DNA from 3 places in the Paenibacillus sp. FSL R5-0475 genome. Region 3 is predicted to be linked to each of the others. Evidence: predicted binding sites of a transcription regulator. Region 3 holds the regulator's gene; each other region holds the start of a gene.
The links. The regulator LexA, encoded in region 3, represses DNA repair genes until DNA is damaged. The targets are predictions, from matches to a motif close to CGAACATATGTTCG.
Positions count from the first base shown of each region.

Region 1: recA (recombinase RecA) is a predicted target of LexA. The motif match lies at 2,653-2,666, and genes of this name have one in related genera.
Region 2: MKX41_RS17035 (YolD-like family protein) is a predicted target of LexA. The motif match lies at 1,808-1,821, and genes of this name have one in related genera.

Region 1 is NZ_JBBORK010000001.1:2,826,669-2,830,947, forward strand. Features, by position in the region: gene rny (ribonuclease Y) at 1-302, opposite strand, end outside; gene MKX41_RS12645 (regulatory protein RecX) at 619-1,350, opposite strand; gene recA (recombinase RecA) at 1,516-2,583, opposite strand; gene MKX41_RS12655 (competence/damage-inducible protein A) at 2,883-4,169, opposite strand; gene pgsA (CDP-diacylglycerol--glycerol-3-phosphate 3-phosphatidyltransferase) at 4,279-4,279, opposite strand, start outside.
Region 2 is NZ_JBBORK010000001.1:3,799,909-3,804,187, forward strand. Features, by position in the region: gene MKX41_RS17020 (hypothetical protein) at 1-317, opposite strand, end outside; gene MKX41_RS17025 (M15 family metallopeptidase) at 394-1,080, opposite strand; gene MKX41_RS17030 (hypothetical protein) at 1,271-1,435, shown strand; gene MKX41_RS17035 (YolD-like family protein) at 1,432-1,767, opposite strand; gene MKX41_RS17040 (hypothetical protein) at 2,150-2,710, opposite strand; gene MKX41_RS17045 (PH domain-containing protein) at 2,828-3,316, shown strand; gene MKX41_RS17050 (glycosyl hydrolase) at 3,398-4,279, opposite strand, start outside.
Region 3 is NZ_JBBORK010000001.1:2,343,872-2,348,150, forward strand. Features, by position in the region: gene MKX41_RS10350 (HAD family hydrolase) at 1-468, opposite strand, end outside; gene MKX41_RS10355 (hypothetical protein) at 502-1,029, opposite strand; gene MKX41_RS10360 (DUF896 domain-containing protein) at 1,079-1,288, opposite strand; gene MKX41_RS10365 (LysM peptidoglycan-binding domain-containing protein) at 1,398-1,811, opposite strand; gene lexA (transcriptional repressor LexA) at 2,107-2,733, shown strand; gene MKX41_RS10375 (L,D-transpeptidase) at 3,004-3,342, shown strand; gene MKX41_RS10380 (hypothetical protein) at 3,492-3,872, shown strand; gene MKX41_RS10385 (hypothetical protein) at 4,107-4,279, shown strand, end outside.

The sequences.
Region 1 (4,279 bases), 480 kb from region 3:
TTTTTATCCAGAGATTCTTCCTTTTGCAGCAAACGTCTCTCTTGCCGTTGGATTTCATTCCGACGTTCACGAGTTTCTTTCTCAGCTTCAGTACGGATTCTATGGACTTCGTCCTTAGCTTCCAATACTGTTTCTTTCTTCAGCGCCTCTGCGTCTTTCTTCGCGTTCTCCACGATGACTACGGCTTCTCTTTCTGCGCTTTGAATTTTAGCTTCTGCAAGGGATTTACGAATAAAATAACCGAACCCAAAGAATAATGCAGCTACAACGAGAACGATAATGACCCAGATCCATGCTTGCATCTGTTCACCTCCTCGTTGGTTCCTCTCCAAGGTATATCCCTGGGAATTGTGCAGTTGTTAAACTATCCGTTCATCACCATACAAAAAACCGGTAAATAACCGATTGCCATACTGCACATGCTGCACATGCACACTGCCCGCCTTATCCGGCGATTACATTTCATATGAGTTGTACGCGAACCGTTTTAAAAAGTCACCTTTTTGGGAAGGAAAAAGGATTCTTACTTTATGCCGATTCATGTTATATTTTATTATTTATAAAAAGACATTGTCAAGAGAGTCGATATGCGCATTAATGTCAAGAGAATCAGTGAGTCTAGTAAAATTCCTCATCTTCACCCTCATAATTGTCTTCCTCAAGTAAAGTATTGATCACTTGTCGCACCATATCACCCGAGAATCCACGCCGCATTAAGAAGGCTCCAGTCTTTCTGCGCTTATCTGTGGCTTCACCACGAATAAGATTCCATTTCTTACGACCAATCTGAAGTGCACTCTCTAGTTCTTGTTCAGGACTGACATTCTCCAGTGCTTCCGAGATCAAGGTTTTGTCGATTCCTTTCTCACGTAGCTCTTGGCGAATCCACATTTTCCCTTTTCGCTGGTTCGTAATGCGTTGCTCGGCCCATTGCTTTGCATACAAGGGGTCATCAAGAAATCTTTCCTGCTGTAGCCGTTGCACCACTTCCGCAATAATAGTCTCCCCTATTTCCTTCTGCCGTAAACGGCGAGTCATTTCCATAGCGGTACGTGGCTTCCGTTCTAGATAACGAAGTCCTTCTACATAAGCTCGTTGTCGCTCATCAGCAACAACAATTTCCTCCAAATCGGCTTTCATAAAAGAATTTCCAGTAATCATCCGATATTTAATCATGACGTCTTCGTGTACAGTCATGTTATAGGCTCCGAAATGTATGATGTAGCGGTGGTCCGACTTCTTCTGACGTTCTACCTTAGTAATTTCTAAAAGTTCTCCATCAGGAAAATCAGATAGGACCTGTACGTCCTGCTCATCCGATTCAAAATCCATATCCAGCTGTATTACCATAGTTGCTTGTCACCTCATAGCAATAAAATATCCCCACAAAGTGCAGCTTAACTTCGGTGCGTACTCAGGTACTTTGGGGGGACCCCAAATATATATGTTCTTACACTGTTAAGAAAAGACACCCTGCAACAATGAATCACAGGGCGTCCTATTCCTTAGTAAATTCTATTGTTCGATTTCGAGAAGTAGCTTTTCTTCTTCCTCTTGCTCTGCAATGATTTCCGCTTCATTTGGTGCAGCAACAATAGTGGACAGGTTACTTGCTTCACGGATCTTGTTCTCAATGATAAGTGCAATATCTTGATGTTCTTTCAAGAACTGTTTGGCATTCTCACGTCCTTGACCGAGACGCTCACCCTCATAGGAATACCAAGCACCACTCTTATTCACGATGTCCATTTCAGTACCGATGTCTACAAGACTTCCTTCTCTGGAAATCCCTTCACCATACATGATATCAACATCAGCTTGTTTAAATGGAGGTGCTACCTTATTCTTCACAATCTTGATCTTGGTGCGGTTACCTACAACGTCGTTACCCATCTTAATACTTTCGACACGGCGAACATCCAACCGTACGGAAGAGTAGAATTTCAACGCCCGACCACCCGGTGTTGTCTCAGGGTTACCGAACATAACACCAATTTTCTCACGAAGCTGGTTAATAAAGATAGCAATTGTATTCGATTTACTAATGGCACCAGATAGCTTCCGAAGCGCTTGAGACATCAAACGAGCCTGTAGGCCGACGTGAGAGTCACCCATATCACCTTCGATTTCCGCTTTAGGAACCAACGCAGCTACGGAGTCAACGACAATAATGTCTACTGCACCACTACGGACAAGTGCTTCAGCAATCTCAAGTGCCTGTTCACCCGTATCTGGCTGAGATAGCAACAATTCATCAATGTTTACGCCCAAGTTACGTGCATACTTCGGATCGAGCGCATGCTCAGCATCGATAAATGCAGCTTGTCCTCCTTGTTTTTGCACTTCTGCAATAGCATGAAGAGCAACAGTCGTTTTACCGGAGGATTCAGGCCCGTATACTTCAATAATACGTCCCTTTGGAAGTCCGCCTATACCTAACGCAATATCAAGTGCCAAAGATCCGCTAGGTACAACTTCCACTTGCATATGAGTGGATTCTCCCAGTTTCATGATCGAACCTTTACCAAATTGTTTTTCTATTTGACGAAGCGCCATATCAAGCGCTGCACGACGATCTGACAATCAGACCACTTCCTTCACTGTTTATAATAATATAATAACGTGTTTTTGAGGTCTTGCCAAGCTTTTTTTCGAACATACATTCGTTTTTTTTGTCTCAAGCGTTAATTATCCCTTTTATTGTAAGCCTCCCTCCGGAAATAGAAGTTAACTGATTTCTCTACTTCACCGGACATCAACGACTTATGATCAAAACCAAAACAGCGATCAAAATCTCCGCAGATATACAAAAAACCGCAGCAAAGAAATCTCAGTGCCACGGTTCTTCCGTATGTCTCAATTATAACTGGGCTAATCTCCCATTACAAGTCTGAGCCTTCAAGAGGTGTCTCCACCTTCCGTTCCTCAAGTCTGCGCCATAGACGATACAACAGAGCTTTAACAGTACGCAGTCGTATATTTTCACGTGTACCTTTAAGATTAAGCTCGTATACTTCTGTCTTACGCCCGCGTTCAGCTAAACCAATAAATACAAGTCCAACTGGCTTACGTTCAGAATAGCCTGGTCCTGCTACACCAGTTACAGATAAACCGAAATCACTATCTGCGATCATTCTCACCTGATCAGCTAACACCTCGGCAACTTCACGACTAACTGCCCCTGGAGCATCTGGCCCCTCCAAATAAGCACTTGGCACATTCAGAAGTTTTTTCTTCAGGTCGTTGGAATAACAGACGATTCCTCCCGCAAACATCGAAGCACTGCCTGGAATGTTAGTTATACTCTCCATCAGCAAGCCTCCCGTGCAACTCTCTGCCGCACTTAAAGTCAGACCTGCATCCGCCATCCAATCCACAATCAATTGCTCCAGTGGCACATCAATATTTGCATATAAATGTTCTGGCAAAATCTCTTTGATCTGTTTCTCCAGAATCTCCAGCTTCTTGTAAGCTTCATGCTCGGAAGGCGCCTTTGTCGAAATACGAACGGTTACCTCTCCCTCTTTAGCGTAAGGAGCTATGGTTGGGTCTGTCTGGCTGTGAATAAGATCAATGAGCTTATCCTCAAGCAGTGATTCTCCGATACCGGCAAATTTAAGCATTTTAGAATAAAGTGGCATTTCTGTCGTTAGAGCGTGCTGCTGGAGCCACGGTACAGCTTTATCTACGAACATCGGCTTCATCTCGCGAGGCGGACCAGGAAGCACAATATAATATTTTTTTTCATGCTCAAAAGCAATGCCAACAGCAAGACCAATCTCATTTGGCAAAGGTGTAGTTCCTTCAATTATAAGTGCCTGTTTACGATTATTCTCCGTCATTACAATCTTTCGATCATCAAAGAAACGTTGTACATGATCCATTGCCAAGCGATCTATATGAAGTGTGCGACCTAAGGAAGCAGCCAGCGCGTCCTTCGTTAGATCATCTTCTGTAGGACCAATACCACCGGTAAATATGATAACATCCGCTCTGCTTTGAGCGATCTCAATGGCTTGCTGCAAGCGACTGCTGTTATCCCCAACTACGGTTTGAAAATATACATCAATCCCAATAGCAGCTAGCTCAATAGACAAAAACTGGGCATTACTATTTACGATTTGACCGAGCAAAAGCTCCGTGCCTACTGCAATAATCTCCGCTTTCATACCTGGCTTTCGCCTCCTCGTTATAATGTAGATACACTGCTTTTAGGGTTTAAAAAAGGTAATAGGTGCTTTACCTATTACCTCTCCTATATGTAGCTGCCTAAAACGCT
Region 2 (4,279 bases), 1.5 Mb from region 3:
GGAGTTACCGTATTTCTGTTGTAGTTATCCCGGGTGTAATTTTCATTGTAGTTATTGGTGTTAGGTCTATAATTTTCCCCTGTGCGAATCTTATCTTTCATAATGCTCTCATGCTGATTCATCGTTCCCGTGGTGCCGTTCATTAGATTGCCTTCCGTATTCATCATCCGAGTGTTATTCACAGTACCATCCATGCCCGTATTCGCGTTCGGGATACCGCCTAAAGCGGCTGACCCGATTGGATTAGCGTAACTAGCTCCCATTATACTCATTGACAGTACAGTACCGCATGCAAGGCTTGTTATTAGCTTGTTCACAGTGTTATGCCTCCCTTTATGGTTAGTTATCACTGATAATTTCCCCTTGGGTGGCACTGACTATACATGAATAGCTTTACTCTTTTATTACATTCACTGTCTTGCTTGCTGCGTCATACGTAACCTTTGCTCCAAGAGCCTCAGCCAGAGCACGCACGGGTACATACGTTACGCCGGTATCAAGAACACCATCCGTAAGTTTAGTGCCGTTTAAGGTTATCGTTACTTTAACGTCTTTGTTCACCTGGTCATCCTCCCCAGTAATTCTTTTTAAAGCTTCATTGACCTGATCCGTCGTAGGACGTTTACCTGCCCGAAGTTGAGTCGTAGTTAAGCCGAAGGCCATTTGCAGATGTGAATAATCTTTAAAAGACGTCCAGTCTCCTCCCCACTCAAGCCCTAGCTGTTTTCCCACCTGTACAACCTCTTGCCAGTCCGCTATTTTATCTTTATCACCATCACGATTCATATCCCAGGAAATACTATTTCCATCCGGCAGCAAAAGCGCAAAATCAAACGCAAGGCCATAATTGTGATAGCTGGTTCCACCCTTGGCGTTGGTAACTATAGGTCCAGGCTTACTTCTCCCCTGCGCATACAAGGCATTTTGTTCAGCAATCGACCGCAATCCCTGAGTAATAACGATGGGCACTCCTCTGGCATAGCTTTGCTGAATCAAAGCCTTCGCCCCTGCTGCCAAAACAGGATGAAGCCCAACAAGCCTCGCTGCCGATTTGTCCCTCACTTGATCTAAAGTCAGCATAGAATCACCCCTTGGTATAATCAATGATCCCGCTTCCCCATTCGCTTGTACTAATACCCCTGCTTGCATCTGCAAAAAAAAGACCCCGGTATCCCCGAGATCTTCCCTGAAAAGCACCTATTCATAGCTTCTTCACCTTGGATCATTTCTACAAAAAAGGGCAAAATATTAGCGAAAGGTGGGAACACATATGGACATTCATAGCGATAGCTATAAAGTTGCTGCCCTGAGTGAGCAGGAAGAAGCACTCGAAATTATTCGAAATGCCGAAGCTTCCATTGCAAATCTGACCGGCAACCCAACGGTGACCCTAATTGCTTATGAAAAAAGTGAAGTCAGCGGTTCTCAGCATTAGACGATGTAAACCTCCACTAGATCATCTACATTGATCCACTTCCATTCCTCCGCCCACTGCAGCTTAAACTCACGCGAGTGGGTGTGAATGGAAGTCACAAAACCACTAATTGTCGTATTCTCAAAAGGATCAAACAGCACAACAGTGACGCGCACATGACTCCGTAACGATAAAGCAAGTGTACATTCGATCTCCTCCAGCTTCTGCTCATCCAGAATAGGCTTAATGCGGCGCAGCGTCTCTCGTTCATCCCTAATAATTCTTACCTTGTGCTCCGGCAGCATCATTCGACTACTTTCCCACAGTCCGTTTTTCTCCAGCTTTTTGCCCATGGTAACCCCTCCCTAATTTCTATACTTATTCCGCTACAGACGAACGTATGTTTGTATTATATCCATACCTTCGCTGAATAATCAATAATCAGGAAAAAGATACCACTTTAAAATCCTCCTCTTTTATCTAAAAGTTGTATAATATTGAATATCTAATTGAGAGGAGCTTTCCACTTGAAAAAAAACAATGCCCTGCTCATCCTAATTCCCGTATTATTCCTATGTCTATACCCCCTCGTATATCGAAGCAGTACCCTCTCAGACCTCACAAAAGGAATCGTAGCTGGCTTATTTATAGGATTGGCAGTGTTACCTTTACTCAAGCTCAAAATCGCATCAAAAAGACGCTGACAGTTGAACTGTTCAGCGTCTAAATTTCGATCTATTCTTGAACCTTCTCTGATTCAGCGGTGGACTGACCATCAGCATCGATGAGTCCTGTTGCTTCTCTTGCTTCATTAAGCTTGGAAATGCCGTATAGCATCGCGACGTCAGCGTTCTGATTCAATTCCTCGAACTTCTCAGCAGTGACCTCTGCGGAATCAGCACCTTGAGAGGCCTGTTCTTTTAGAGAATAAGCACTTTGAAAAGCAATTTTGGACTCATCAAGCAGTTTACGAATGTCTTCGGGCAAGCTAGAGGAAATTTTCACTTTCTCAGCCTGATTGGATAGGTCTGTTGCGGTCTTTTGGAATTCGTTAATCTTCTTCTCCAACTGCCTGTCCGAAAGTTCTCCTGCTGAATAAGCAGCAATAGCTTCGTTGAACTCCGCTAAAGATGATTTTCCTAATTCATCAAGTTTAGACATTTCATTGTAGAAGTTTTGCACGGTTTCCTGCACTTCTTCTTCCGAGGCAGGAGCCGATGAAGTTGAATTATTATTGCTGCAGGCGCTAAGGATGACAGTCAGCATTAGCGTTCCTATTAGTAACACTTTTTTCATTATTTATCCCTCCACTAAACAGAATAATGTCGGTTTGTGTAAAGCGCAAATGAAATTTATGTAAAATGACTATTATGTTATAATTATTTCAATTGTAATCAGGGAAGGAGAGTATTTATGCCTTATTGCACAACCTGCGGATCAGAATATAAGCAGGGCGCTAAATTTTGTGGAGAATGCGGATCTAGCATTGACGGCACTGCTCCAGTGACCACCCGTCGTCCATCAGCAAATCCAAACGCTACTCAAGAAGTCGTGCTCTGGAAAGGCAAACCAGCCAGTATCTCTGATCGCCTCAAAGGAATCGTACGCCTAAACACGACTACGTACACCATTACAAGCCAGCGCATTATGGTAAAGACCGGACTTATCGGTAAAAATGTCGAAGAAATCGAATTACTGCGTGTACGCGATTTATCCGTAGCACAATCTATCATGGACCGGATGCTCGGCATCGGTACATTAACTGTATTTTCTGATGATGCCTCAGCGCCTCAGCTTCTTTTCCGAAAAATCCATGATGCCCAAACCGTCAAAGATGTTCTGCGCAAAGCTGTTCGTGACGAGAAGATCGCCAACAACATTAGCTACCGTGAACAAATCTAAGAACCTTTCACATTAAAAAAGCCCCGAAATCCGGGGCTTTTTCGCTAATATTCCGATGCTCGAATCAGTTCGGATATCGTCTTATGGAAGATAAAACGCTCCTGCTGGAATAATCCCTTTGGGTTGGCTAGGACTTTCCCACTGCAATACAATTCGCGCGTCCCCCTCATTCTCATAGTACTCCACTTTTATTTCATGTAGCTTGCCAGCTATAAGATTCACACTGCATTTTCGCTCCTGTCCACTCTGATTCACCCAGCTATCAATGATCAGCCCTCCATCAATCCACACCCGCACCCCGTCATCAGAGGAGGAGTAAATGGTATAGGTTTCACTATAGGCTGCAGTCAGTTTTCCACTCCACCGTACAGAGAAAGCGTCGACACGAATGGCTGGATCAGGCGAACCCTGTTTCCACGAAAATTGGATGTTAGCATCGGTTCGCGTCAGCGCAGGTGCGCCGCTAAGAGTCATGTTATTGTAATATTGCCCCCATAGTCCACTCTGCAGCACACTGTCTCCCTTAGCGGCTACAATTGCCGCCTCAGCAGCATACTCTTCCCGCGTGAATACAAAGCTGTCATTCATAAAGGCTCTAATTACCGCATCGGTATTCTTCTCATAAAGAAGCTTGCCCCAGGTCATCTGATAAGACCATTTGGGCTGTGATTTAGATAGTAGTGCAGGGGACGGTAGCTCTCCATTTTCTCCAATCGCGATCACTTTACCACGCCCCAGATCCCATAGACTATCATAGTGACTCCCCTTAAAATCCCCATCATAGATATCTAGTGCCAGCACATCTACTTTGTCACCGCTTGGGTAGTATTCGACAGGGTCATCACTCCACTGATTTTTTGCATTTGGGCTCCAGACCCACAATAAATTATGCAGCTTATGATAGCTGGTGAAACGGTCAAACATAAGGTTCCACAGTCCCACGTAGTTGATCTTCTTCCCCCA
Region 3 (4,279 bases):
GCATCCATTAGTCAAAAGCAATAGCTTAACTTTTCCCTTCAGCTCTTCAAGCACTTGAATCGTTTCTTCATAGATGTAAGGTCGATTTCTACGCTCCGCTGCGAATTTAGCTGCTAACGTCTCAGCAAGACCTTCGTCCTCTACACCAAGTGCTGCAAGACCACGACGCCATGCCTCTTTACGGTATCCCGGTGCAAGCTGCTCCAATTGACGGAATTCCGGCTGTTCACCTGCAGTAAAGTTCCCCCAAAGTGCTTCAAACGGATTAATCCCAATCATCTTTGTAAACGGGTTCGTTTCGTAGGATTCATATAGTCCAATGGCTTCTTTACGCACCGCAAGTTCCAGTTCTTGTGGATCAATCGTATCCCCAGCGGCTTCACATGCAGAACGAAATGCTTCATTAACGCTCCGATCATCCCAGAGCAGTGTATCATCAAGGTCAAATAGTACGGCGGAAATTGGCATTACAGGTCTCCCTCTCCCATGGCTGGTTAATTTCTATTCGTGAACTACTTCAATTTGGTGAGCTTTTGCGAATGCTTCCAGTCGAGTCCCCATTGCATTGGTATCATAACGATTCATAAGTCTGGTAAAAATCCATTTCGTGCGTTTGCCTTTATGCTTAATTACAACAGCTCCACGCGAAAGGATGATTTTCTCAATATCAGAAGCTGGCAGATAACGTTCGCGGTTGAATTTTATAGTAGATAGTCTAGCATTCTCTACCTTCAAGTACGGACGTCGGAAGAACAGAAGTGCCGCTAGTAAGTAGTACAAAACGACTCCTAGCCAGTTCATAAGCATACCATTACCTTTGGCCTGGTCCACTGAACCAACCATCCAAAACATAGTACCAAGCACTAATAACACTAATGGAAATGCAATGTTACGGCCTTTAAAGGTTTCACTGTTCTTACCAGGAGATTTAGATTTAGATGCGTAAATCGTTTCCTTCCCCTGTTTCTTTCTTTGCTTATTAATTTGCTGCGTGTTGCGTTGAACCATTCTTTCCCAAGAACGGGCCATATGCGTTCCCCCTAGTCATCCAGTAATATCTATGAAAAGGAACAGGGTGTTAATGCTTACGCCCCTTGTTACCTTGTTCATGCTCATCATTATCGACCAATTCAATCGTATTCAATTGTGCTCGGAAGTTATTGCGAATATTCCCCAAATAAATTTCACGAAGCTTGGCGCGTTCCGCCGTTTCCTCTTGATTAAGGCCTACGCTCTTCTGTTTGCGTGCCAATTCGTTAATACGCGCGACCAACTCATCAATATTCAAAACTTTCCCTCCCCTTATAAATTAATTCTAACTCTGCCATGAGAAAAAGAGCTTGTCAAGGTTTACTCCCTGCAAGCTCTTCATGTCCTCTTATTATGTTCTTAGAATATTAATAAATAGGTAAAGTGAGAATATCTCCAGCATTAATCTGACTACCTTTAATGCCATTGAATTTTTTAATTCCTTCTATATATACAGCCGTTTTCATATCAGAAGGTTTATTCTCAAGAGCAATACTCCAAAGTGTATCTCCACGTTCAACCACTACGCGCTTCTCATCCTTCATTAAAGTAGTAGATCCTGCAAATACATTACCTACTACTGTAAGTCCTGATAGTACGAGCACAATGATCAATGTCAGTTTAATAACAAAATCTCTTCGGAACAAACGCATCAAGCCTTCAAGCAAAAGCTCTGTAATCTCTTTAATCTGAGCTGAATAACGGGTAATAGGATTATGTCCTAAAGATTCAACCACTGGGGCTTTATCGTAGATGCTGCGGTATGTACTGTATTTTAACATGAATATCATCCTCCAAACACTTGTTCTTACTTTTGAAATTATAATAACACGAACATGTGTTTTGTTCAATACTATTTTAGAACAATTGTTCTCTTTTTTTCAGAGGTTACTATTTACCATATTCTTCATATAAAGAATCACTCTTATCGTTTAGATGAAGGAAACGCAATCAATACAAGACTACCATTTATTAACTCTTTCGAATTAATATTTATAATAGTTAGAACTTATGTTTGTGCGAACGGTAGTTCTATGTTATAATTTTCCCAAACATTACTATATGGGGTTGATTCCAATGTCAAAGATTTCAAGTCGCCAGCTGGCGATCCTGGAATTTATACGTAGCGAAGTCCGCAGCAAGGGTTATCCTCCTTCCGTCCGGGAGATTGGAGAAGCTGTTGGTCTTGCTTCCAGCTCCACAGTTCACGGTCATTTAGATCGGCTAGAGAAGAAGGGACTTATCCGTCGAGATCCAACGAAGCCTCGTGCGATAGAATTGCTTGGCCAAGAGGATTCCGAGAATGTCCATCATTTCGCGCAAACCGTCGCTCGCATTCCTGTCGTAGGTAAGGTTACCGCCGGGGTTCCTATCACTGCTACTGAGAATATTGAAGACTACTTCCCGCTTCCAACTCACTATGTTGGAGATAACAAAGTATTTATGTTATCGGTTCAAGGTGACAGTATGGTCGAAGCTGGGATTATGAATGGCGATTATGTTATTGTTCGTCAACAACAAACGGCTGATAACGGAGATATCGTTGTAGCTATGACCGAAGAAGATGAAGCAACCGTTAAGACTTTTTATAAAGAACGTGATCATATACGTCTTCAGCCGGAGAATCCGGCGTACGAGCCTCTTCGCCTTAATCGCGTAACCATTCTCGGCAGAGTTATCGGATTATTTCGAGATATCCACTAAGTTTGCACTCCTACCTAGCGAAAACGGATACCGTCCTAAAGGACGGTATCCGTTTCTACGAGAAGTATAAGGATAGGGTATATCGTATAATATATACTTTCTTTTATTTTTTAAAAAGCTGTTCTGCAAATGCAGAACAGCTTTTTTACTGTTATCAAACTCCATTTATCAATTACAGAACATTTGTTCTCATAGGCTAAAATGACCATTTTTAATGAATAACCGTTTAGGCATCCTCCTCATATCTTAATTAGAAAGGAGTGTTGCACAATGCCAAATTACCGGATTATAGTTGATCTGACGCAGCGTATGCTTTATCTTCTTGATAACGACATTGTGATCAGGGGCTTCCCAGTCGGAATCGGTAAAATGTTAACTCAATCACCACTCGGTGAATTCACAATCATTAACAAACAACCCGATCCAGGTGGTCCATTTGGGGTCTTTTGGATGGGTCTATCTAAGCCTCACTATGGGATACATGGAAATAATGATCCCTCATCCATAGGGCACGAAGTATCCCACGGTTGTATTCGTATGTACAATGAAGATGTGTTAGCACTAGCCGCGATTGTTCCGATTGGAACACGAGTAACGATCAGGAATTAAATCTATCTCTATAGATAAACACGCCTCACTCATGGTTCAATGGAGGGGGCGTGTTTGTATTTATGTATTTTTGATGACCTAATAGGAATTATGTGGTTATATGTCGAATAATGTTAACAGGATTTCAAATTGAAAGGAAGTGTCTCGTTTTGAACAACTCAAAAATTAGAACCCTCGTCGATTTTAAAGTCGATGCACTTGTTAAACTCTCTGGCTTATTGTTAAATAACGATCAAGCGAGTGGAAAAAAAGTAAATTTACTCACCTCATTCGGCAGTATTCAAGGGACCATCTCCCCTTCCACCTCCAATAAAGAGGATGTTTTTGACTTAAAATCTCTAATGGATGATGTCATTGTAGATGAATACATATCTTATTTAGGTGCGGAACATCCCGATAAAAATTTCAGCTATAACTTTGTAGTCCTTAATGATGTTTCTGTAAGACCCTATACTCACTATGAATCTCCGATCGAATACAAACAGCTAATTGTTTATACTGATCAAATCACAGCCTTCAATTTCTTATGATCTTGACATATTTATTTTAAAAAGCTCTCAACAAAGCACTCCAGCAGTTGCCCCAATTTTGCACTCAGCTTGCAAAATCGGCAGATCTCTGGGTGCTTTCTCTTTTCTAATCAGTAGTCGTTTCCTAAATTCCCACGATTTTCGCTCTTAACAGATACTAGTAGAGAGAATTCAGGCATATCTTTCAATAAGCAATAAATCTTGCTCTACTGAGATCATTGGAGGTGTGATTACATGCTGATTTTCTTAATGTATATGTTTGCCATTGTAGGAGGAGTCTTAATTCTAAGTGCCGTTATTATAGAATTAAAAAAACTATCTACTTCTTCTGAACTTTCTAAGCTGTTAAACGCAACCTCATCTTTTAATATTATATTCACCAAAACATTCATTCCGCCCAATCAATC